DNA from 3 places in the Pantoea anthophila genome. Region 3 is predicted to be linked to each of the others. Evidence: predicted binding sites of a transcription regulator. Region 3 holds the regulator's gene; each other region holds the start of a gene.
The links. The regulator Fur, encoded in region 3, represses iron uptake genes when iron is present. The targets are predictions, from matches to a motif close to ATAATAATGAGAACNACTATCAA.
Positions count from the first base shown of each region.

Region 1 (8,230 bases), 660 kb from region 3:
CAACACTTTAAAGGTATTCCACCTTCAGGATCTCATACTCAACGTCGCCGCCTGGGGTTTTAATGATGGCGACATCATCCGCCTCTTTACCCACCAGGCCACGCGCCATTGGCGAATTGACAGAAATCAGATTTTGCTTAAAGTCCGCCTCGTCATCGCCGACGATGCGATAAGTCGCCTCTTCGTCGGTTTCGATATTCAGTACGGTTACCGTTGCGCCAAAGATCACGCGTCCGGTTTTAGGCATCTGCGTTACGTCGATAACCTGCGCATTAGAGAGTTTGGCTTCAATCTCCTGAATGCGGCCTTCGCAGAACCCCTGCTCTTCACGCGCAGCGTGATATTCCGCGTTCTCTTTTAAATCGCCATGTTCGCGTGCTTCAGCGATAGAGGCGATAATGCGCGGGCGCTTCACGGTTTTCAGCTCGTTCAGCTCTTCGCGCAATCTTTCAGCGCCTCTCAACGTCATCGGAATCTGATTCATTTAAGCTCCTCGCCATCTTTCCTGTTTAACGGTGTCATCCTGACTGGTGACTGCAGAAAAAAGCGTTCTGCGGCGCATTAGCCCGTTTTTTGCAAATAAAAGAATCCTGACCCGGAGATGCTTCCAGGCCAGAAAAGAGTTTTGCAATTTGATACGTATTTTACCCCAGAGTTCCCTGCGGGTCATCGTTTACTTTGCACCGCCCAGCGACGTAGTATTGACGCCCTCACCTGCCAGTTACCGCGAGATTATGCGATTTTCACGACTTGTTACCGGATTAAGCTGCGCATTTATGCTGCAGGCACACGCAGCGCCAGTTGATGAATACATGCAGTACCTGCCAGACGGCGCCAATCTGGCGCTGATGGTGCAGAAAGTGGGCGCATCAACCCCGATCATCGATTACCACGGCAAACAGATGGCCCTGCCCGCCAGTACCATGAAAGTGGTGACGGCGCTCGCGGCGTTGCTGGAACTGGGCGGCGATTACCGTTTTCAGACCACCTTTGAGACCCGAGGCTCTATCGTGGATGGCACGCTGAACGGCGATTTAGTCGCCCGTTTCGCCGGCGATCCCACCTTAAGCCGCCAGGATCTGCGCAATATGGTGGCGGCGATAAAGAAGCAGGGCATTAACCATATCAAAGGCAACCTGGTGATTGATACCTCCGTGTTTGCCAGTCACGACATGGCTCCGGGCTGGCCGTGGAACGATATGACCCAGTGCTTCAGCGCCCCGCCAGGGGCCGCCATTGTGGATAAGAACTGCTTCTCGGTGTCGCTCTACAGCGCCAGTTCGCCGGGAGAAAACGCGTTTGTCCGCATCGCCTCCTACTATCCGGCACACATGTACAGTCAGGTTCGCACCCTGGGCCGCAACAGCGGCGAAGGGCAATATTGCGAACTGGATGTGGTTCCGGGTGAACTGAACCGTTATACCCTGACCGGCTGTATGCGTCAGCGTGCAGAGCCGCTGCCGCTGGCCTTTGCCGTGCAGGATGGCGCGGCCTGGGCGGGCGAGATCCTCAAGGCGGAACTGCGCGCGTCAGAGATAGACTACAGTGGCCATCTTGTTCGTCAGACACAGGTCACCGAGCCGGGCACCGTGCTCGCCTCCACCCAGTCTGCGCCGCTGCATACCCTGCTGCACACCATGCTGAAGAAGTCAGACAACATGATTGCTGATACGGTGTTCCGCACCATCGGCCACCACTACTTCAATGTGCCTGGCACGTTCCGCGCCGGTCAGGATGCCGTGCGCCGCATCCTGAAAGCCAAAGCCAACATCGATATGGGCAACAGCATTCAGGTGGATGGTTCCGGTCTGTCACGCCATGACCTGATCTCGCCGCAGACCATGATGCAGGTTTTGCAATTCATTGCGAAGAATGACAATACGCTGGATTACATTTCGATGCTGCCGCTGGCGGGTTATGACGGCACGCTGCAGTATCGCGGCGGGCTGCATGAAGCGGGACTGGATGGCAAAGTCTCGGCGAAAACCGGTTCCCTGCAGGGGGTCTATAACCTGGCGGGCTTTATCACCACCTCCAGCGGTGCGCGGGTTGCCTTTGTCCAGTTCCTCTCCGGCTATGCGGTTCCGCCGGAAGATCAGCGTACCCGCCGTATTCCGCTGGTGCGTTTTGAGAGCCGGCTCTACCGCGATATCAATCAGAACAACTGATCCGCGCGTAACAAAAAACGCAGCGGGTCATCGACCTGCTGCGTTTTAATCGTCTTCTCCGGACGGCGTTGCGACAGCCTCTCCCCCGTTCAGTCACGGCGGCCAGCCTTCTCCCGACCCGGTTATCACTGCATCAATCAGAAGCGGGTGTTCACACTCATGTACCAGGTGCGGCCCGACTCATTGAAGGTATTGGCCCCTGCCCCATAGAGGTAAGCGCCGGTTCGCGTATTACCCGTGGTCTGTGCATTGCCCTCACGGAAGTGACGCTTGTCGAACAGGTTATCGACGCCTGCGGTGACGCTGACAGAGGCGTTAATGTCATAGGTGCCACTCATGCCGAGCACCGAATAGGGGCTGACCTGATCGGTTGCACTGCCGGTGACGGCGTTACCTTTATAGTCATACTTCTTCGGGACCTGCTTGCCATACCAGGTCAGGGTGGTCTGCAGGGAGAGATCCGCCATCGCCTGCCAGCTCAGCGTAGAGTTGAGCGTATATTCCGGAATCACTGACAGGCGGTCCCCGGTCTCTTTGTTCTTACTCTGCAGCATGTAAGTGAAGTTGTTGTTCCACGTCACGCTGTCGGAGAAGGGAACGTTGATCGTGCCTTCCACGCCTTCGACCAGGGCTTTCGGCACGTTTTCCCATTTGTAGATGTCCGTTTTGCCGTTAGAGGCGGTGCCGGTCGGCACCCTGCCCGCGTCGATCTTGTTGCGGTAGTCGTTACGGAACCAGGTCAGTCCGGCCTGATAGCCGTCACGCTTCCACTCCAGCCCAATCTCCTTGTTGATGCTGTTTTCTGCTTTCAGATCATCATTCCCCATCAGGTAGCAGGCTCCGGTACTGGCGGCGCAGCCCTGGCCGTTACTGTAGAGCAGATAGTTGGGGTTGGTCTGATAGAGGCTCGGCGCTTTATAAGCACGGGCGATACCCATTTTCAGGGTCAGCTCATCGCCCAGCCCCTGAGACAGGTTGAGCGACGGACTCCAGTTATCGCCCACGATCGAGTGATGATCAAAACGCACTCCCGGCGTCAGCATGGTGCTGTCGGTCAGCTCAATGTTGTCTTCGGCAAACAGCGAGAAAATCTCCGCCTGAGAATAGGGAGAGCGGCCGGTGGTGGCGATCCCCGGAATGGAACCGTAACTGGCAGCCTGCGTGGTTGACGACGGATCTTTCATCCGCTGCTGATTCCACTCGGTGCCAAAGGTCGCCGTCTGATTCACCAGCCACTCAAACGGCACGCTGATCTCACTGTGCAGCAGCAGATCATCCAGCTGGATGGTGTTGAAATGGCTGTCGGAGAAGATGCCCTCCGTCCCGCCCGCCAGCCCCTCGTTCAGCCGGGAGTTGCGGGTATTCTCATACTGCGCATACGTATTGGTACTGACACCATTGTCCCAGGCACCGGTCCACCTGACAGAGACGTTCTGCCGATAGAGCCGGTTAGTCTCATCACCATATTTGCTTTTCACCAGGTCACTGGTGTTGGTGTTCTGCGTATCCCCGGCGTAGAGGTTGCCCTGACGGCTGAAACCGGCCCCCACTTCCAGCGCCTGCATCGGCGCAAAGGCCCAGCGCAGCAGACCATGAATGTCTTTGTTGACCGCGCCTTCCCGGCCTGCCGGATACGATCCGGCGTAGCTTCCGGTACGGGCGGCGGCGTGCCCTTCATTGATGTCATACGCATCTGCCTGCGTTTTTGCCAGCCCGCCATAGAGGCGGAAGCTGACATCATCCCCCAGCGGCCCCTCAAGGCTGAAGTTAGTGCGTCGGGAGGCCCCCTCATCCTTATGCTCCGGCACGTTGTAGTAGGCGCTCCACGAGCCGTGCCACTGATGATCCATCTCTTTTCGGGTAATGATGTTCACCACGCCGCCCGCCGCCCCGTTACCGTAACGGGCCGCTGCCGGGCCGCGGATCACCTCGATGTGATCGATGATCTCTGGCGGCACCCAGTTGCTGTCGCCGCGCGTGTCACGCTCGGCACGCCAGCCCAGCCGGACGGCATTACGGCTGGTCACCGGCAGACCATCAATCAGGATCAGGGTATTTTCCGGGCCCATGCCGCGGATATCAATCTGACGATTGTTGCCGCGCTGACCGCTGGTGGAGTTACCGGTCAGATTGACGCCCGGCATGGTGCGGATGATTTCGGCGACATCGCGCGCCGGCGGGTGCTTTTTGATTTCGTCGGCGGTAATGGTCGAGACACCCGGCGCCTGCAGCGTCTGCTCGGCGGCGGTCACCATCATGGTGCTGTCGTTAAGGCTGTCTGACGCGGTGTTGTTAAGCGCCGGGTCGCTGCTGCTGGCCGCCACGGCACCGGCAGAGATGAGAGAGGCGGTGAAACCCAGTTCAATCATAATGGCCAGTGAAAGCCGCGATAACTTTTTCATTTTTCTGTTCCTGGACGACCAGCAGGGATGCCACTGCCAGCGCGCCGGTAAAAAGGTAATGTCCCTGATCCCCTTCCTGCCCGGCTGATTTCAGCACCGCGAGACACCCCGCTGAAAGCCGGTGCGGCAGAGAAAATGCACACACGCCCTGACGAGCGGAAACACCCTATTGCAAATGCAAATAATTATCAATACTATTATTTATATCATTTATGGCACAGATTTCGTCTGTTCGAACGATGGCGCGTATGACCTGGTTAAACGAAGAAACCGGCAGTGAACGCTGGTGGCAACAGCAGCAGCAGCGGGGGATTCCGCTGATTGAACCGGGTGACGCGGGCACCTGTCAGGTCACCTTTTTCTGGCGCGATCCGCAGGGCGACACACAGAGATCGGACACCCGCCGCGTCTGGATCAACATTACCGGCGTGACCGATCATCATCATGCCGCCGCCCCTGTTTCACTCTCTCCGTTGCCCCACACCGATGTCTGGTGGTGGCAAACCACCCTGCCCGCTGACTGGCGTGGCAGCTACTTTCTCATCCCGGATACGCAGGCCGAGCCGTTTACCGGCCAGAGCAATGTGCAGGCGTTACGGCAATGGTGGGGGCAGAAATTTCCGCAGGCGCAAAACGATCCGCTCAATCCGCTGCGAGGCTGGGCGGGCGGACGCGGCATGTCACACTCGCCGCTGCACCTGCCTCATGCGCCCGACCAGCAGGTCTGGCGGGCGGTCGATGAAGGCCGTGCCGCCACGATACCGCTGCAACACTTTCTGTGGCGCAGCAAACGGCTGGGAAACCAGCGTCAGATCTGGATCGGTGTAACCGGCGAGGCCGATGCTGGCGCGCGTCCGCTGGCACTGCTGCTGGATGGACAGTTCTGGGCGCACAGCATGCCGGTTGCCGGTCCGCTTCAGCAGCTCACCGCGGCAGGCGAACTGCCCCCGGCGGTCTATGTCATGATCGACATCATCGATCGTGAACACCGCACGCGCGAGCTGACCTGCAACCCTGACTTCTGGCTGGCCGTTCAGCATGAGCTGCTGCCGCAGGTTGCGCAGCAGGCGCCCTGCCGTATCGACAGCGACCGCACGCTGGTGATCGGCCAGAGTTTTGGCGGCCTCGCTGCCGCTTACGCCACGCTGACCTGGCCCGACACCTTTGCCGGTGCCGTCAGCCTTTCCGGCTCTTTCTGGTGGCCCGGGCGCGACGATCCCAGCGGCTGGCTGCCGCAGCAGTTACAGCAGGGCCTGCTGCAGGCACCGCCACGGCGCTTTTATCTGGAAGCGGGTCGGCGCGAGCGGCTGATTCTGGCCGCAAATCAGCAGTTCCAGCGCGATCTGACCGATGCCGGACATCAGGTCAGCTATCACCCGGTTGAAGGCGGTCACGATGCACTCTGCTGGCGCGGCGGGCTGCTGACCGGCCTGAAAACCCTGTGGCCATCATCCTCATTCGCTTAACGTCCGCCGCCTGCCCGCCACTGCAGGGTGCCACGGGCAGAATCGGGGCGTCAGCGCGCCCCGCGATGGTGGTCAGGAGACTGATATGCAACAACCTCACCCTTTTGACGACCCGCAGCAGGCGTGTCTGGTACTGAAGAACGATCGGCAGCAATACAGCTTATGGCCCACCTTTTGTGCGATCCCGGCCGGGTGGCAGCCGGTATGGGGCCCCGCGCCACAGGCACACTGCCTGACGTGGCTGAATGAACACTGGCGCGATATCCGCCCCGTCACCGCAGAAGCCAGCCGGAGCGATCATGTCTGAACTCTCCATGGCACCACAGAAAACGCTGCCGCTGGTGGCTGCCCAGCCCGGTATCTGGATCGCTGACCAGCTCTCGCCCTATAGCAATGCCTACGCCGTGGCACATTTTGTGGAACTGCGGGGCGCACTGGACAGCGCGCTGCTCTCCCGCGCTATCGTGGCGGGTATGCAGGAGGCGGACACCCTGAATATGGCCTTTGGCGAGCGGGACGGCGAGCCGCTGCAGTGGCCTGTCGCGCAGCATTTCCGCTTACCCGAGGTGATCGATCTGCGCGGCGCCGCCGATCCGCACGCCGCCGCGCGGGCGCGGATGCAGGAGGATTTGTCGGGCGATCTGCGGGTGCTGAGCGGTTCGCCGCTCTGCCACCACAGCCTGCTGCGACTGGGTGAGGAGCAGTGGTACTGGTATCAGCGCTACCATCATCTGGTGGTGGATGGTTTCAGCTTTACCGCCCTGACCCGCCGTATCGCCGATCTCTACAGCGCCTGGCAGTGCGGCGACACGCCGCCGCCGACGCCGTTTGTGCCGTTCAGCGAGGTGGTTGAGGAGTATCAGCGCTATCAGCAATCGGCAGCCTGGCAGCGCGACCGCCACTTCTGGCTGGAGAAAGGCGCAGCGTTACCTGCCCCCGCCTCCCTCTCCCCGCTGCCGCTGGCCGGTCAGCACGCCAGCACGGATCTGCGGCGTCACAGCATCACGGTGGATCGAAGCGCCTTTCAGAAGCTGCTTGAGCACACCGGCCAGCAGAACCTCAGCGCGGCAGATACGGCCGTGGCGCTGGTGGCGCTGTGGCTGGCGCGTCTGACCGGTCAGAACGATTTTTCCGCCGGTTTCATCTTTATGCGCCGCATCGGCTCGGCGGCGCTCTGCGCCACCGGTCCGGTGATCAACGTGCTGCCTCTGGCAGTGCATTACGATCCGGCCCAGCCGCTGGCAGCTCTGGCGGCCCGGCTGGCGGGTGAAGTCAGAAAAATGCGTCGTCATCAGCGCTATGACGCAGAGCAGGTGCAGCGCGATCTGGGTCGTCACGGCGACAGCGATCCGCTTTACGGGCCGGTGATTAACCTGAAGATGTTCGACTACCAGCTCGATTTCGCCGGTACAGCGGGCATCACCCATCAGTTGGCATCAGGCCCGGTTCGCGATCTGGAGATGGCTATCTATCTGAACGATCAGGGCGACCTGACGCTGACGCTGCTGGCAAACGCGCAGCGTTACAGTGACGCCCTGTTGCAGCAGCATGCCCGCCGTTTTGATCGGCTGCTCTCCCAGCTCGCCAGCCAGCCCGCGCGTGCCTGTGGCGAGCTGGATATGCTGATGCCGGACGAGCACCGGCAGCTGGCGGCGATCAATCAGACCGCCGTGACGCTTCCCCCGGCCACGCTGAGCAGCCTGCTGCTGCGTCAGGCTGAACGAACGCCGCAGGCGCCGGCGCTGGCCGATGCGTCGCATCAGCTCAGCTATCAGCAGATGCAGCAGCAGGTCGCCGCGCTGGGACAGCAGCTGATCGCCCGGGGTGTGGCGCGGGGAGATATTGTCGCCGTGGCGCTGCCGCGCTCCGTGTTTTTATCGCTGGCGCTGCAGGCGATCGTCAGCGTGGGGGCCACCTGGCTGCCGCTCGACACCGGGTATCCCGACGACCGATTAAAAATGATGCTGGCAGACGCCACGCCGAAAGCGCTGATCACCCGCCGTGAACTGGCTGACCGGCTGGCGGCGCTCTCGCCGGTCACACCGCTGTTTTACGACACGCTGTTAACCCCCGCTGAGGCGATGCCGTCGCAGGTGCCCTCCCCGCAGGATGGCGCATACCTCATCTACACCTCCGGCTCAACCGGGCGGCCAAAGGGCGTGCTGGTCAGTCACGCCGCGATCGTCAACCGCCT
Region 1 is NZ_CP110473.1:3,490,374-3,498,603, forward strand. Features, by position in the region: gene greA (transcription elongation factor GreA) at 8-484, opposite strand; gene dacB (serine-type D-Ala-D-Ala carboxypeptidase) at 735-2,168, shown strand; gene OJ965_RS18815 (TonB-dependent siderophore receptor) at 2,306-4,570, opposite strand; gene fes (enterochelin esterase) at 4,810-6,036, shown strand; gene OJ965_RS18825 (MbtH family protein) at 6,122-6,343, shown strand; gene OJ965_RS18830 (enterobactin synthase subunit F) at 6,336-8,230, shown strand, end outside.
Region 1: a site for Fur is predicted at 4,746-4,768, ahead of fes (enterochelin esterase). Genes of this name have one in related genera too.

Region 2 (8,230 bases), 1.7 Mb from region 3:
TACGGTCGGCCTGAGTAACGGCAGCTATCCGGTGAGCAGCGTGAGGAATATGGCGAGCGGAACGAATCGTCTGAGCTATGAGATCTACAAAGGCACGACCAGCAATCGCTGGGGACCCTCAGGGACGGAGCGCTGGAGCAGCACGACCTCGACCGCAGTCTCTGCGGATGGACTGACGCGCGGCTTTAACTACACCGCGCGCATCCTGACGACGCAGGCCACGCCGCCCGCCGGAAACTACAGCGACAGCGTGGTGGTCGATTTAGCCTTTTAGAGCGAGGCGCTGACCGGCGTACCGCTGTGGCGCAGCTGATACTGCTTCACCATCCGGCCAATCAGCAGGGTGCCGATCAGCCCGCAGATGGCCGCAAAGGTCAGCCAGACGCCCGGCATCGCCTTGTCGCCGGTGGCGTGGATCAGGTAGCTGGAGATGGCAGGGGTAAAGCCGCCAAACAGCGCCGTCGCCAGGCTGTACGCCATGGAGAAACCGGCCGCGCGCACCTCAGCAGGCATGATCTCTGCCAGATAGACCACCATCGCCCCGTTGTAGCTGGCATAGAGAAACGACAGCCACAGCTCGGCTTCCAGCAGATGGGCGAAGCTGGCTGAACCGACCAGCCAGTGCAGCACCGGCCAGGTGGTGACAATCATCAGCAGGGTACAGGCGATCAGCAGCGGACGACGCCCGATGCGGTCCGACAGCGCGCCCATCAGCGGCAGCCAGAAGAGATTGGAGACGCCGACGCAGAGCGTCACCATGAACGCCTGCTTATCACTCATCATCAGCACGGTTTTGCCAAAGGTCGGGGTAAAGGCGGTGATCATGTAGAACATCACCGTGGTAGTGACCACCATCAGCATCCCCGCCAGCACCAGCGCCCAGTTGCTGGCGACCGAGCGCATGATCTCCGTCATGCGCGGATGATGCTTGCGTTTGCTGAACGCTTCAGTCTCTTCCAGCGTGCGGCGGATATAAAACAGGAACGGCACAATCAGACAGCCCACTACAAACGGGATACGCCAGCCCCACTCCGTCACCGCCTCTTTCGCCAGCAGATGGTTCAGCATCAGACCCAGCAGGGCGGCGAAGATCACCGCAATCTGCTGACTGCCCGACTGCCAGCTGACGAAAAAGCCTTTGCGCCCTTTCGGCGCCACTTCGGCCAGGTAGACCGACACGCCCCCCAGCTCAACGCCCGCGGAGAAGCCCTGCAGCAGACGTCCCAGCAGGATCAGAATCGGCGCCGCAGCGCCCAGCGTGGCGTAACCCGGCACCAGCGCGATAGTCAGGGTGCCAATCGCCATCAGGCCCAGCGTCAGCAGCAGGCCTTTGCGGCGACCATGATGGTCGATGTACGCGCCCAGAATAATCGCCCCCAGCGGGCGCATCAGAAAGCCTGCGCCAAAGGTCATCAGGGTCAGCATCAGGGAAGCGAACGGGTCATCGCCGGGGAAGAAGGTTTTAGCAATGGCCGTGGCGTAGTAGCCAAAGACCATGAAATCGTACATCTCCAGGAAGTTACCACTGGTGACGTTGAAGATGGTTCGGGCGGCGCTTTTCGGGGGCTTTTGTAAAGACGGGGCGTGACTCATAACGGCTTCCTGTTGTTTTTTAGCCGTTTTAGCCTGCCTGCCGCGAGAATAATGTGACCTGGCTCACCATTGCACTTTACAATTCTATGTACATAAGTAACAACAAATTAACAATACAGGCCAGCCAGCATAAGTGATCGGTGTCACGGCGGATCGGCCAGATATCATCTGGTCAGCAGAGGGCCATAAAAAAAGGCGACTGCCTCAGTCGCCTCTTTGTCGTGCCGGATAACCCGCTATTTCTTCACGGTTTCCATACCCATCAGACCAATTTTCAGGTAGCCCGCCGTGCGCAGCTTATCCATCACGCTCATCAGCGTTTCATAATCAACCGACTTGTCGGCCTGGAAGAAAATGGTGGTCTCTTTGTTGCCCTGGGTCTGGCTGGTCAACACATTCACCAGTGAGTCCGGCGTCACCGCGTCGTTACCGACGTAAAGCTGCTTATCCGCTTTGATCGACAGGTAAACCGGTTTTTCCGGACGCGGCTGCGGCGCGCTGGTAGAGGCGGGCAGATTGACGCGCACGTCGACCGTGGCCAGTGGCGCGGCCACCATAAAGATGATCAGCAGCACCAGCATGACGTCGATAAACGGCGTCACGTTGATCTCATGCATTTCACCATCGGTTTGCAGATCGTCGTTTAATCGCATTGCCATAAGAACTTACCCTAAGCGCAGTTTCTGAGCCGCTGCAGGACGCGGAACCTCAGTGGCCACGGTGCCCAGGTCGATGTCACGGCTCTGCAGCAGCATCACCTGCGCAGCGACATCACCCAGCGAGGCTTTGTAGTTGGCGATCATGCGGGCAAAGACGTTGTAGATCACCACCGCCGGGATCGCCGCGACCAGGCCAATCGCGGTCGCCAGCAGCGCTTCGGCGATACCCGGTGCCACCACCGCCAGATTGGTGGTCTGGGTTTTGGCGATACCGATAAAGCTGTTCATGATGCCCCAGACGGTGCCGAACAGACCGATAAAGGGCGCGACAGAGCCGATGGTCGCGAGGAAGCCATTTCCGCGTCCGGCGTGGCGGCTGAACGCAGCAACGCGGCGCTCCAGGCGGAAGCTGGTGCGATCTTTAATGCCGTTGGTATCTTCCACACCCGCCGACAGCGTCAGTTCATTCTGCGCATCGTTCAGCAGTACGACGCTGTGACTGTGATCGGTAAACGACTGGGCAATGCGGGCGGCGTCATTCAGACTGCGCGCTTCGCCCAGCGCCAGCTGCTCGCGCTTCAGGCGGCGCTTCGCGGCGCTGAGTTCGGCATATTTGCCGAAGAATATCGCCCAGGTCACTACGGAGGCCAACAACAGGCCAATCATGACCACCTTTACCACGATATCGGCATGCTGATACATGCCCCAAACGGAGAGGTCCGTTTGCATCAAATCACTGGCTACCACGCTGCTTCTCCAACTTCATATACAGGGATGCGGGACAAGCGCGAATAATAGCAAAATAATGGCGAATTGATAGTAGTTCTCATTACTATTTACAAACTCTGACCGCCCGCTTTGCCGTAACCCGCGCGGCTTTCAACCCGCTTTTTATCCTGCTCTCTGTTCTGATAATCGCCATTGAGTCTCAACCCTGCTGGCCGTTTCGTGGTAACGTGAGAGCTTAGTCAGAAGCGGCAAGGGCGACTCATGACCACCAGAAAAATTGATACCACGCTCGTCAGTGCAGGACGCAGCAAGCGTTATACCCAGGGTTCGGTGAACAGCGTGATTCAGCGCGCTTCCTCGCTGGTTTTTGATACGGTCGCGGAAAAAAAACGCGCGACCGCAGGACGGGCAAAAGGTGAACTCTTTTATGGCCGTCGTGGCACCCTGACGCACTTCGCGCTGCAGGATGCGATGACGGAGCTGGAAGGCGGCGCGGGCTGCGTGCTCTACCCCTGCGGTGCGGCAGCGGTGGCGAATGCGATTCTGGCCTTCGTCGAAGCGGGCGATCATCTCCTGATGAGCGGCGCGGTCTATGAACCGACGCAGGATTTCTGCACCAGAATTCTGGCGAAGATGAATGTCTCGACCAGCTGGTTCGATCACAGCATCGGCAGCGAAATCGGTGCGCTGGTCCAGCCCAACACCCGCGTCGTGTTTCTGGAGTCCCCCGCCTCAATTACCATGGAAGTGCAGGATATTCCGGCGATTGTGGCGGCGGTGCGCGCCATCGCGCCCGAGGCGATCATCATGCTCGATAACACCTGGGCAGCCGGTATCCTGTTTGATGCGCTGGCGCACGGCGTCGATATCTCGATTCAGGCTGGGACCAAATATCTGATTGGACACAGCGATGCGATGATCGGCACGGCGGTCGCCAATGCGCGCTGCATCGATCAGCTGCGCGAAAACTCCTATCTGATGGGCCAGATGGTCGATGCCGATACCGCCTATATGGCGAGCCGCGGCCTGCGCACTCTGGGCACCCGTCTGCGTCAGCATGAAGAGAGCGCCCTGCAGGTCGCGGAGTGGCTGGCAGCACGGCCCGAGGTGGCCCGCGTCAACCATCCTGCACTGGCGCAGAGCAAAGGCCATACGTTCTGGCAGCGCGACTTTAACGGCAGCAGCGGCCTCTTCTCATTCATTCTGCAGGAAAAATTGAGCGCCCCGCAGCTGGCGGAATATCTCGATCACTTCCATCATTTCAGCATGGCTTACTCCTGGGGCGGCTATGAATCGCTGATCCTGGCCAATCAGCCTGAGGAACTGGCCGCGATTCGTCCGGCGGGCGGCGTGGATTTCACCGGTACGCTGGTCAGGCTGCACATCGGTCTGGAGCATGTGGATGACCTGGTCGCCGATCTGGAAGCCGGTTTTGCGCGTCTGACGCGCTGAGCAAAGAAAAAAGTAAACAGAAGATAAACCGGGTCGCGGCTGACCAGTGAGTTTGCCGGGCTATGACGGATTTGTTGTTAACATTTATCCCGTATCGTTCAGCGTGTCAGTGCAGTCACTGCGCGCGCGGAATGCAGACGAATAGTTCCTTGTGACGTGATGGAATCGCTAATGGGTGTTTTACACGAGATTGTCCAGGCGCTCTGGCATCAGGATTTTGCCGCGCTGGCAAATCCGGATGTGGTATGGGTGGTATATGGCGTGATGTTTCTGACGCTGTTTCTGGAAAATGGTCTGTTACCTGCCTCCTTCCTGCCGGGCGACAGCCTGCTGTTACTGGCGGGTGCGATGGTGGCCAAAGGGGTCATGGATTTTGTCCCCACGATGGTGATCCTCACGACCGCCGCCAGCCTCGGCTGCTGGCTGAGTTATCTGCAGGGGCGCTGGCTGGGCAATACCCGCCTGGTGAAGAGCTGGCTGATGCATCTGCCCGCGCAGTATCATCAGCGTGCCTGGAATATGTTTAACCGTCACGGCCTGATGGCGCTGCTGGTCGGCCGCTTTCTCGCGTTTATCCGCACCATTCTGCCCACCATGGCCGGAATTGCGGGCCTGCAGAACAGTCGCTTCCAGCTCTTTAACTGGCTCAGCGGCGTGCTGTGGGTCGGCATTGTGGTCGCCTTTGGCTATGGCATCAGCCAGGTGCCGTTTATCAAGCGTCATGAAGATCAGGTGATGGCGATCCTGATGGTGCTGCCGATGGTGTTGCTGGTGGTCGGCCTGTTTGGCAGCATTCTGGTGATCTGGAAAAAACGTCGACAGAAACAGGCCTGATCGCAGCACGCGGTGCCAGGATCTGCCGCCTCTCAGGCGGACGGATCCGCGACCGTCTGCCTGACCCGACTCACCTCTTCCCCCGGCGTTACGCCAAAGTAGCGCTTAAACTCCCGCGAAAACTGTGAAGGGCTTTCATAGCCAACCCGCACCGCCGCCGCGCTCGCTTTCAGCCCATCGTGCAACATCAGCAGCCGCGCCTGATGCAGACGATAGCGCTTAAGGTACTGCAACGGCGACGTCTGGGTGACCGCTTTAAAGTTATGGTGAAAAGCGGAAACGCTCATGTTCACTTCTGCCGCCAGTGCATCGACGCTGAGGTTATCCGCATAGTGATTCTCAATCCGGCGCAGCGCACGCGCGATCTGGCTGAACTGGGTCTGCCGGCTCACCAGTGAGAGCAGCGCGCCGCCAATCGGGCCGGTCAGCACGTAATAGATAATCTCCCGCACAATGTGCGGTCCCAGCACCCGCGCTTCGCGCGGCTGAGTCATCACATCAAGCAGGCGTTCGGCGGCACAGAGCATCGGCTGCGTCAGCCACGCCGAGTGAATACCGGAGGTCAGCGGCTGCGGCTGAAACTGGTCGTCATCGCCGATTTCGATCAGCAGATCCTGCAGGCTGGCGGTGTCCACATTGAGACACAGCCCGGCAATCGGGGTTTCCGGCGACGCCCAGGTTTCGCACTCCGCCGGCAGCGGCACGGTGAGCATCAGATATTTGCTGGCGTCATACTGAAAGACGGTGCTGCCAAGGTAGCCGGTTTTGCTGCCCTGAAACAAAATGACAATGCCGGGCTGATACATCATCGGCGTCCGGGGACGATACTGATTTGCGTAGATCAGCGACACATTTTCGACCTGACAGAGCCGGTCGCGACCCTGAGTCATTAAGTTAACTACCTGCTGTGCCAGCCGGTGACACAGTGCATCGTGCGCCATAGCGACTCCTTTACGGGTAAAAATCCAGTGTGCCGCGCGGATGTGCAAATCACCAGCGGGCTGGAGAATCAGGCAAGAATTTTACCGAATCAGGCAGGGCTTCAGAACGCGGGCGGAGCGCTTCACTGAGCAGGCTGAAAATTGTTGGCTAGACTTAAGCACAGTGAAATCTCACGGGTTAACCGCAACGGAAAGGAGCAACTATGGCAGACCAGCCCATTATTAAACTGCGCGATGGCAATATGATGCCGCAACTGGGACTCGGCGTGTGGCAGGCCAGCATTGAAGATGCGCGTCATGCGGTGCTGAAAGCGCTGGAAGTCGGCTATCGCTCAATCGACACCGCCGCGGCCTACAAAAATGAAGAGGCGATTGGTCAGGCACTGCAGGAAACCGACGTGCCGCGTGAAGAGATTTTTGTCACCACCAAACTGTGGAATGACGATCAGCAGAACGTTCAGCAGGCGATGGAAACCAGCCTGCAGAAACTGCAGCTGGATCAGGTCGATCTCTACCTGATGCACTGGCCCTGCCCGGAAAAAGATCACTATGTGGATGCCTGGAAGAAGATGATTGAGCTGCAGCAGCAGGGACTGACGAAAAGTATCGGCGTCTGCAACTTCCATGAAGCGCATCTGAAGCGACTGATGGATGAAACCGGTGTCACCCCGGTGGTCAATCAGATTGAGCTGCACCCGATGCTGCAGCAGCGCACCCTTCACGCCTGGAACGCGATGCACCAGATTCAGACCGAATCCTGGAGTCCGCTGGCGCAGGGCGGCAAAGGGGTGTTCGATCAGGAGATCATCAAGTCGCTGGCGAAGAAGTATGGCAAGACCCCGGCCCAGATCGTCATCCGCTGGCATCTGGACAGTGGCCTGGTGGTGATCCCGAAATCTGTGACCCCAGCCCGTATCGAAGAGAACTTTAAGGTGTTCGACTTCCGTCTGGATAAGCATGAAGTGAGTGATATTGCGAAGCTGGACAGCGGCAATCGTCTGGGGCCGGACCCGGAAACCTTTAACTAAGCCCGGTAACGCACTGACCGCTCTGCGGCTGCGGAGCAGAAAGCGTGGGTCAGGCGGGTCTCCCCGCCTGACCCTGTGCGTTATGCAGAAGGCTGTACCACCAGCTGACCGGCCGTGCCACGATCGGCCAGTTCCAGCGTCTGGCTGTAATAGACGAACGGGAAATGGTCTGACGAACTCTGCGGGAAGCTGACCATCAGTTCCACACTGCCATCGACCCACACCGTATCTTTCCAGCCACGATCTTCGCCCATCGGCTGTGCGCCATTGACACTTTTAATCAGGAACATGACGCCCTGAATATGCAGCGCCTGTGGCCGGTCGGCGTGCAGGATCCAGCGCTCAAAGGTGCCCTGCTGCGCGGTGGTATCAATCCGGTTCATATCCCAGAGCGCGCCATTGATGCCCGGCATCGTGTCGCCGATACGGAATTCGCGGGTGCGAACCGACGCCCCATCCAGAATCTGATCGGCCAGCAGCCGCATCGGCAGGTTATCGGTCACCAGCGGCAGTAAACCGGTGGGCCGCAGGGTCAGGATCAGGGTAGAGGTCAGAATCGATGAGGGCTCGAAGAAGCCACGCAGCCGATCCATGATGCCCGCCGCCGTTCCCGCCGTAATCGACACTTCATCGCCCTGCGACATGTCTATCAGCACCTCCCGGCGCTCACCGGGTGCCAGCGAGAGACGCTGCACCGCCACCGGGGCAGAGAGAAAACCCTGATCGCTGGCAATAACCATAAACGGACGATTATCGCTGAGCACCATCTCATAGCGTCGCGCATTTGAGGCATTCAGCAGACGCAGACGCACCCAGCCGCGTGACACTTCGACGTACGGATTGCGGACGCCATTCACCAGCAGCGTATCGCCCAGGAAGCCGCCATCCTGCGGCGGGTCATAGACCGGCGTGGCAAAGTTATCGAGCCGCTTGTCCTGAATAATAATCGGGAAGTCATCCACGCCGTAGTGCTTTGGCAACGGCAGTTGCTTGC
Region 2 is NZ_CP110473.1:660,573-668,802, reverse strand. Features, by position in the region: gene OJ965_RS05770 (Csu type fimbrial protein) at 1-274, shown strand, start outside; gene tcuC (MFS transporter) at 271-1,593, opposite strand; gene exbD (TonB system transport protein ExbD) at 1,830-2,252, opposite strand; gene exbB (tol-pal system-associated acyl-CoA thioesterase) at 2,259-2,981, opposite strand; gene metC (cystathionine beta-lyase) at 3,243-4,433, shown strand; gene OJ965_RS05745 (DedA family protein) at 4,605-5,267, shown strand; gene OJ965_RS05740 (AraC family transcriptional regulator) at 5,300-6,208, opposite strand; gene dkgA (2,5-didehydrogluconate reductase DkgA) at 6,412-7,236, shown strand; gene ftsP (cell division protein FtsP) at 7,317-8,230, opposite strand, start outside.
Region 2: a site for Fur is predicted at 3,066-3,088, ahead of exbB (tol-pal system-associated acyl-CoA thioesterase). Genes of this name have one in related genera too.

Region 3 (8,230 bases):
AAAGCGGAAAGTCTGATCGACCGCGTCATTGACTAGCGTCAGATCCAGCTTGTAGTGTTCCGCAATGCGCTGCCAGTAGGCGATACCTGAACCACCAAGCGGATCAACGCCCAGCTTCAGGCCCGCTTTCTGGATAGCCGGGAAATCGATAATTTCGGCCAGGCCTTCAACGTAAGGCTGAATCAAATCTTTCTCGACCACATGACCGCTGGCCAGTGCCTGCTCCAGTGGCAGACGCTTAACCTCTTTCAGGCCATCTTTGATCAGCTGATTAGCGCGATCTTCCACCACTTTGGTGACGTTGGTATCAGCCGGTCCGCCATTCGGTGGGTTGTACTTGATGCCGCCATCTTCCGGTGGGTTATGGGACGGCGTAATCACGATGCCGTCAGCCAGCGGGCCACCCGATTTGTTGTGCTCAAGGATCGCATTTGAGATGGCAGGGGTCGGCGTATAGCCATTGTCCTGCTGCACAATCACGTCAACGCCATTCGCTGCCAGCACTTCCAGCACCGACAGGATTGCCGGCTCAGAGAGCGCGTGCGTATCTTTGCCGACGTAGCAAGGCCCGGTGATGCCGTTCTTTTTACGCTCTTCCGCAATCGCCTGTGCAATCGCCAGAATGTGCATCTCGTTGAAGCTTTGACGCCCTGCACTGCCGCGATGGCCAGAGGTGCCAAATTTCACCGCATGTTCCGGGTTCGCCACATCGGGCTGCAGGACATAATATTGTGACGTTAATTGTGCAACGTTAATCAAATCGCTCTGCTGGGCGGGTTGCCCGGCACGTGGGTGATTGGCCATCGGCGCTGCTCCCTGACGCTTAAGTTTTAGATGGTGCCGCAAACTTTTTCGGTGAGTTCCGCAGGGAACTGCATCGACAGCATGATGTGTTCGATCATGCTGCATTTACGGCCGGTATTGGTGTTGGTGATCACCCAGTACGGCGTGCCGGGCACATGCTTCGGCTTAGTATGGGTGCCATTCTGCAACAGCGTATGCTCATCACCTGCAAAGTAGACGCGGGTGCGGCCCTGCAGCGATGCAGTGGCCTCAGCAAAGGCTGCGGTATCAAGACGATAGAGCGTTGACAAAACGAGCATAAAGCGATTGACCGCCCGCTTCTGCTCCGCATATTCATCGGAGAGCAGCAGCTCACGCATCGCGCGCACACGGTCCTGCGGGCGCGAACCCACAGGCGCAGACGGCGCCTCTTTCGCTGCATCTTTTGAGGCAGGCTGAGCCGGCGAAGCGGGTGCCGTCTGACCGGCCGTAAACTTCAGCATACGACGCAGAATGTCAGATGCGCTTTCACCAATGTGCTGCGTGTGGCTGGCAATATAACGGTAGAGCTCTTCGTCAACTTCGATCGTTTTCATCTTATTCCGTACGGTTCTTTCTCATGACAGAACCACCTCTTTCCTGAAAAGCCCTGAGTATAGTCAGACAATTCAACGGATGTGCGGGTTCTAACATGAGGATTATAAAGTTAAATTCAGGCGGGTTGTTAGCAATCAAACGGTTTACGGGCAAAAGTCAGAATATGTCCTAATGCCGCCGGAACCGGCGCGCCTGAAAAGGTGAAACCATGATAACCTAAGCTCAGGTCTCAAACTTAAGAACTTTGCTATGATTTTGAACGCCCGTCTGCAAACTGAACAATCCCCTGCTGATTCTCTGCCCATCCTGCTTATTCACGGTCTGTTTGGCAGTCTGGATAACCTCGGCGTGCTGGCCCGTGGCCTGAAAGATGCCGGGCCGCTGCTGCAGGTGGATGTCCGTAACCATGGACTCTCGCCGCGATCGGAGGAGATGAACTACGCTGTAATGGCGCAGGATATGGTCGATACGCTGGATGCGCACGGCATCGATCGCGTCGCGGTCATCGGTCATTCGATGGGCGGTAAAATCGCCATGACCATGAGCGCGCTGGTGCCGGATCGCATTGAGCGGCTGGTGATGATCGATATCGCGCCGGTCGATTATCAGACCCGGCGTCACGACCTGATCTTTGCCGGTATTCGCGCCGTCTCAGAGGCGGGCGTGACGCTGCGCAGCGAGGCGGCCCGCATTATGCGGCCGGTGATTGAAGAAGAAGGGGTCATTCAGTTCCTGCTGAAGTCATTTCATGACGGGCAATGGCGCTTTAACGTGCCGGTGCTGTGGGATAACTACCCTACCCTTTCTGGCTGGCAGCCTGTTCCCGCCTGGCCTCATCCGGCTCTCTTTATCCGCGGCGGCGACTCCAGTTACCTGGATAACCGCTATCGCGATGCGTTACTTCAGCAGTTCCCGGCGGCGCAGGCCCACGTGATCGGCGGTGCGGGCCACTGGGTCCATGCTGAGAAGCCCGATGCCGTTTTGCGCAGTGTGCGGCGCTTTTTTGCGCTTTAAAAGCAAATAGATGGCAGTAAAGGTTTAGGATTGGCGTCCGGAGTAAGCGTGCAGTATGATGGCGCGCTAAAATTTTGCCGCAGGTCGATTTTTCTGCGGCAACGGCCAATAATTTATAATCTGCGCGGTGAGCGTCTGGCGCCCGCACCCATTCAGTTTTACTAAGCCATGGCAAAAGAACACACTGACCGCACGACGCTCGATCTGTTTGCTGATGAGCGCCGCCCGGGTCGCCCCAAAACCAGTCCGCTTTCGCGTGATGAACAGCTGCGCATTAATAAGCGCAATCAACTGAAACGTGACAAAGGGCGCGGACTGCGTCGTGTCGAACTGAAAATGAACAGTGAGGCCGTCGATGCACTCAATTCGCTGGCCGCGCAGCGTAATCTCAGCCGCAGCGAACTGATTGAACAGATGCTGCTGGCGCAGCTCAAACTGGATTGATGCGGGCAAATCGCACGCAGGAGCAAATGTCGAGGCTTTAACCGTTCCGCGGGTTTGTCTCGTCTGCTATTATTCGCAGAAATGTGCTGCGGCACACATCTCATTATCAGGATTTAAGAGGTTATTTTACTCATGGCACTCGTAGGCATCTTCTTTGGCAGCGATACCGGCAACACCGAAAACATTGCAAAAATGATCCAGAAACAGCTGGGTAAAGATGTTGCAGAAGTGCATGACATCGCGAAAAGTACAAAAGAAGACCTGGAAGCGTTTGATATCCTGCTGCTGGGCATCCCGACCTGGTACTACGGTGAAGCGCAGTGCGACTGGGATGACTTCTTCCCGACGCTGGAAGAGATCGATTTCAACGGCAAGCTGGTTGCCCTGTTTGGCTGTGGCGACCAGGAAGATTACGCTGAATATTTCTGTGATGCGATGGGCACAATCCGCGACATTATCGAGCCGCACGGCGCCGTTATCGTGGGTCACTGGCCAACAGAAGGCTACCATTTCGAAGCCTCAAAAGGTCTGGCTGATGAGACGCACTTCCTGGGCCTGGCCATTGACGAAGATCGTCAGCCTGAGCTGACCAGCCAGCGCGTCGATCAGTGGGTTAAGCAGATTTTTGATGAACTGCAGCTGAAAGAGATCATCGAAGCCTGATGCGCCCCGCCTCAATGTGAGCGCCAGCTCACATTGAGGCAATGGAATTTCCTATAGAAATAATAGCCACATTTTTTTAACTTTCTTCGTTTAATCTGTAGAATACCCGCATCGATCTTCCGCGTATTAGCTCAGGCGGTATGACGCAGTGATGTGCTGAAAAACCTCTGCCAGAATCCTCCCCGGCCCGGTGAAGCTTCCCCCATCGCCCATGATGATTCACGGCCCTCAGGTTTTCATTTCATCCCCTGAGCTCTATAATGAGACGCAAATGCGAATGAGCACAGATCGACATTCAAGGCGACAAGCCACAAAAGTGAATATTAGTAACAGGACAAAATCCGCATGACTGACAACAACACCGCATTAAAGAAGGCTGGCCTGAAAGTGACACTGCCCAGACTGAAAATTCTGGAAGTGCTTCAGGAACCTGAGTGCCATCACGTCAGCGCGGAAGATTTGTATAAACGCCTGATCGACATCGGCGAAGAGATTGGCCTGGCCACCGTTTACCGCGTGCTGAACCAGTTCGACGACGCCGGTATTGTGACCCGTCACAACTTTGAAGGCGGCAAATCCGTTTTCGAACTGACGCAGCAGCATCACCACGATCACCTGATCTGCCTGGACTGTGGCAAGGTTATCGAGTTCAGCGATGAATCCATCGAAACGCGTCAGCGTGAAATCGCGACCCGCCATGGCATCAAGCTGACCAACCACAGCCTCTATCTGTACGGACACTGTACGCTGGGCGACTGCCGTGAAGATGAGACCCTGCACGACCAGTAATCTGGCGGGCGGAAATAAAAAAACCGGTTACGTGACCGGTTTTTTTTCGTCTGTGCTCTGCTGAACCCTCAGGCCACCAGCGTCTCCTGCAGATAACGCCAGCGTGGATTCGAGCTGCTGCAATCCAGAATCGCCAGCGAAATACGGCTCTGGTTATTACCATTCAGCATCTGCATCTCACGATACTGCACGGTGATCTCATTTTCGTGATGAGAAAGGATGACGTGCTCACAGGTCGCAATTCGCATCCCTTCCCGCTGCCCCTGCAGCTGTCGGAACAGCTCTTCGACCGCGTTAAGATCGTACTCTTTACCTTTTGGCGTCACCATGCGGAAATCAGGATGGAAAAAGGACATCATCAGCTCAAAGCTGTCATCCGATCCGGCAGGCTGATTAAAAATACGTTCAATGAGCTGATGTAAAACGACGACACTGTGTTTGGCTTCCTGAGCGAGGACTGGCATTTTTTTTCCTTATATAACCCGCTTTGCTACCCCTTAGAGCGCATAGCCTACCTGAAAGCGGACAATTCACATCCTGAAATTGATTAATTTTTTTAAACTCAGATTTCTCTCACAAGGCAGTCCGGGCAGGATTTGCGTTAAGCCAGAATAAACGTCGGCAATTCTCAACACAGGGGCAATAAAAAAGGGCGATTAATCGCCCTTTTGTCATTTTATGAGGTCAGCCCTAAACGATTATTCGCCCGTTTTAGCCCAGGTATCGCGAAGCCCTACGGTGCGGTTAAACACCAGCTGCGTCGGTTTAGAGTAAACGCTGTCGGCGCAGAAATAGCCCTCACGCTCAAACTGGAACGGGGTGACCGCTTCCACATCGCGCAGGCTCGGTTCGACAAAGCCATTTTTGATGCTCAGTGAATCAGGGTTGATCACCGCCAGGAAATCTTCAGCCGCCGCCGGATTCGGTACGCTGAACAGCCGGTCATAGAGGCGGAACTCGGCAGGCTGCGCATGATCCACAGACACCCAGTGAATCACCCCCTTCACCTTGCGGCCATCGGCCGGATCTTTGCTCAGGGTATCCACATCGCTGGTGCAGTAGATGCAGGTAATGTTGCCCGCTTCATCTTTGGCTACCCGCTCTGCACGGATCACATAGGCGTTGCGCAGACGGACTTCTTTGCCCAGAACCAGACGCTTATATTGTTTGTTCGCCTCTTCGCGGAAATCTGCACGGTCAATCCAGATCTCACGGCTGAACGGCACTTCACGCGTGCCCATCTCCGGTTTACCCGGATGGTTAGGCATGGTGATGACCTCGTTGTGACCGGCGGGCAGGTTTTCGATCACCACTTTCAGGGGATCGAGTACTGCCATCGCGCGTGGCGCATTTTCGTTCAGATCATCACGGATGCAGGATTCCAGTGACGCCATCTCGACGATGTTATCCTGCTTGGTCACGCCAATACGACGGCAGAACTCACGGATAGAAGCCGCGGTGTAACCACGACGGCGCAGACCTGAAACGGTCAGCATACGTGGATCATCCCACCCTTCTACGTGCTTCTCGGTCACCAGCTGAGTGAGTTTGCGTTTTGACATCACCGCATACTCCAGATTCAGGCGCGAGAACTCATACTGGCGCGGATGAACCGGAATCGTGATGTTGTCCAGCACCCAGTCATAAAGACGGCGGTTGTCCTGGAACTCCAGCGTACAGAGCGAGTGCGTAATGCCTTCCAGCGCATCGGAAATGCAGTGGGTAAAGTCATACATCGGGTAGATGCACCACTTGTTGCCGGTCTGGTGATGTTCCGCAAACTTGATGCGGTAAAGCACCGGATCGCGCATAACGATGAAGTTCGAAGCCATATCGATTTTGGCGCGCAGACAGGCCGTGCCTTCCGCAAAGCCACCGTTTCGCATTTTTTCAAACAGCGCCAGGTTCTCTTCCACGCTGCGATCGCGATACGGGCTGTTTTTGCCCGGCTCTTTCAGGGTGCCACGATATTCGCGAATCTGATCCGGGCTCAGCTCATCAACGTAAGCCAGCCCTTTGGTAATCAGCTCAACGGCATAGTTGTAGAGCTGATCGAAATAGTCTGATGAGTAGCAGACTTCACCGCTCCACTCAAAACCCAGCCACTGGACGTCACGCTTGATGGATTCAACGAATTCCATATCCTCTTTAACAGGATTGGTATCGTCGAAACGCAGGTTGCATTGCCCCTGATAATCCTGGGCGATGCCAAAATTCAGACAGATCGATTTCGCATGACCAATGTGCAGATAGCCATTGGGCTCCGGCGGAAAACGGGTATGCACGCTGCTGTGCTTACCGCTCGCCAAATCTTCGTCAATGATCTGACGAATAAAGTTAGTTGGGCGGGCTTCAGCCTCACTCATCTCAAAAATCCTCAATACGAATAACGGGTGATTTGTACCACGAAGTAACGGAGTATGATCCACAAAGCGTCTGAGGGAAACAACCGTTTGTTAAGCCTTTAAAACAAAAAAGGCAGGAATCGCTTCCTGCCTGTGGGGTTCTGTTGCGGGGATTAGCCTTTCACTTCATACAGCGGAGTTTCACCTGCGACGACCGGACCGTGGGCCAGGCGTGTCAGACCCGCGAAATCTTCGCTATTGCTGACCACCACCGGACTCACCATCGAGCGGGCATTCGCGTTCAGGAATTCAAGATCCATCTCCAGCACCGGCTGACCGGCTACCACGCTGGCTCCCTCTTCCGCCAGTCGGGTAAAGCCTTTTCCGTCCAGCGCCACGGTATCGAGTCCCATGTGAACCACGATCTCGACACCGTTGTCGGTTTCCAGACAGAACGCATGATTGGTATTGAAGATTTTCACCAGCGTTCCGGCAATGGGTGCCACAACCCATTTGTCGCTGGGTTTGATGGCCAGCCCGTCGCCTACCGCTTTGCTGGCAAAGGCTTCATCCGGAACCGCATCCAGTGCCACGACCTCTCCCGTTACCGGTGCCAGCAGCGTCGCAATAACGCGCTTCTCGCTGTTCAGCACGGCCTGCGGTTTAACCTCCGGCTCTGCCGCTGGCGTCGTACCGGATGCAGCAGCCGCGACCGGGCCTTTAGCCAGCACTTTTTTCATGGCGGAGGCGATGCCTTCGGCCTGGGTGCCGACAATGATCTGCACGCTCTGTTTATTCAGACGGATAACGCCGGACGCGCCCAGACGCTTCGCCACGCTCTCGTTGACCTGAGCCGAATCGTTCACGTTCAGACGCAGACGGGTGATGCAGGCGTCAATGCTGGTCAGGTTAGCGGAGCCACCGACTGCACCGATGTAGCGACGTGCCAGGGATTCCGTGGCGCTTTCACCGTTATCACTGTTGTCCACGTTGACGTCATACCCATCGCTTTCATCACCGGCCACCGCCAGCTCGCGGCCAGGGGTCAACAGATTGAATTTTTTGATGGTGAAGCGGAAGACCACGTAATAGATAACGAAGAACACCAGCCCCTGCGGGATCAGCATGTACCAGTGGGTCGCCAGCGGGTTACGGGTGGAGAGGAACATATCCACCAGCCCGGCGCTGAAACCAAATCCGGCGATCCAGTGCATGCTTGCGGCGATGAAGACAGAAATACCGGTCAGTACGGCGTGGATCAGATAGAGCACCGGTGCCACGAACATGAAGGAGAACTCCAGCGGTTCGGTGATACCGGTAAAGAAGGCGGCAAACGCAGCGGCCAGCATGATACTGCCCACTTTGACGCGATTCTCAGGACGCGCGCAGTGATAGATAGCCAGCGCAGCACCAGGCAGACCAAACATCATGATCGGGAAGAAGCCCGCCTGATAGCGACCGGTAATGCCCACGGTGGCCGACCCATCCGCCAGTGATTGTGCACCGCCGAGGAATTTAGGAATGTCATTAATCCCGGCCACATCAAACCAGAACACGGAGTTCAGAGCGTGATGCAGACCGACCGGAATCAGCAG
Region 3 is NZ_CP110473.1:2,829,524-2,837,753, forward strand. Features, by position in the region: gene pgm (phosphoglucomutase (alpha-D-glucose-1,6-bisphosphate-dependent)) at 1-804, opposite strand, end outside; gene seqA (replication initiation negative regulator SeqA) at 831-1,379, opposite strand; gene ybfF (esterase) at 1,630-2,394, shown strand; gene ybfE (LexA regulated protein) at 2,563-2,838, shown strand; gene fldA (flavodoxin FldA) at 2,971-3,501, shown strand; gene fur (ferric iron uptake transcriptional regulator) at 3,847-4,290, shown strand; gene OJ965_RS15735 (hypothetical protein) at 4,359-4,754, opposite strand; gene glnS (glutamine--tRNA ligase) at 4,989-6,656, opposite strand; gene nagE (N-acetylglucosamine-specific PTS transporter subunit IIBC) at 6,809-8,230, opposite strand, start outside.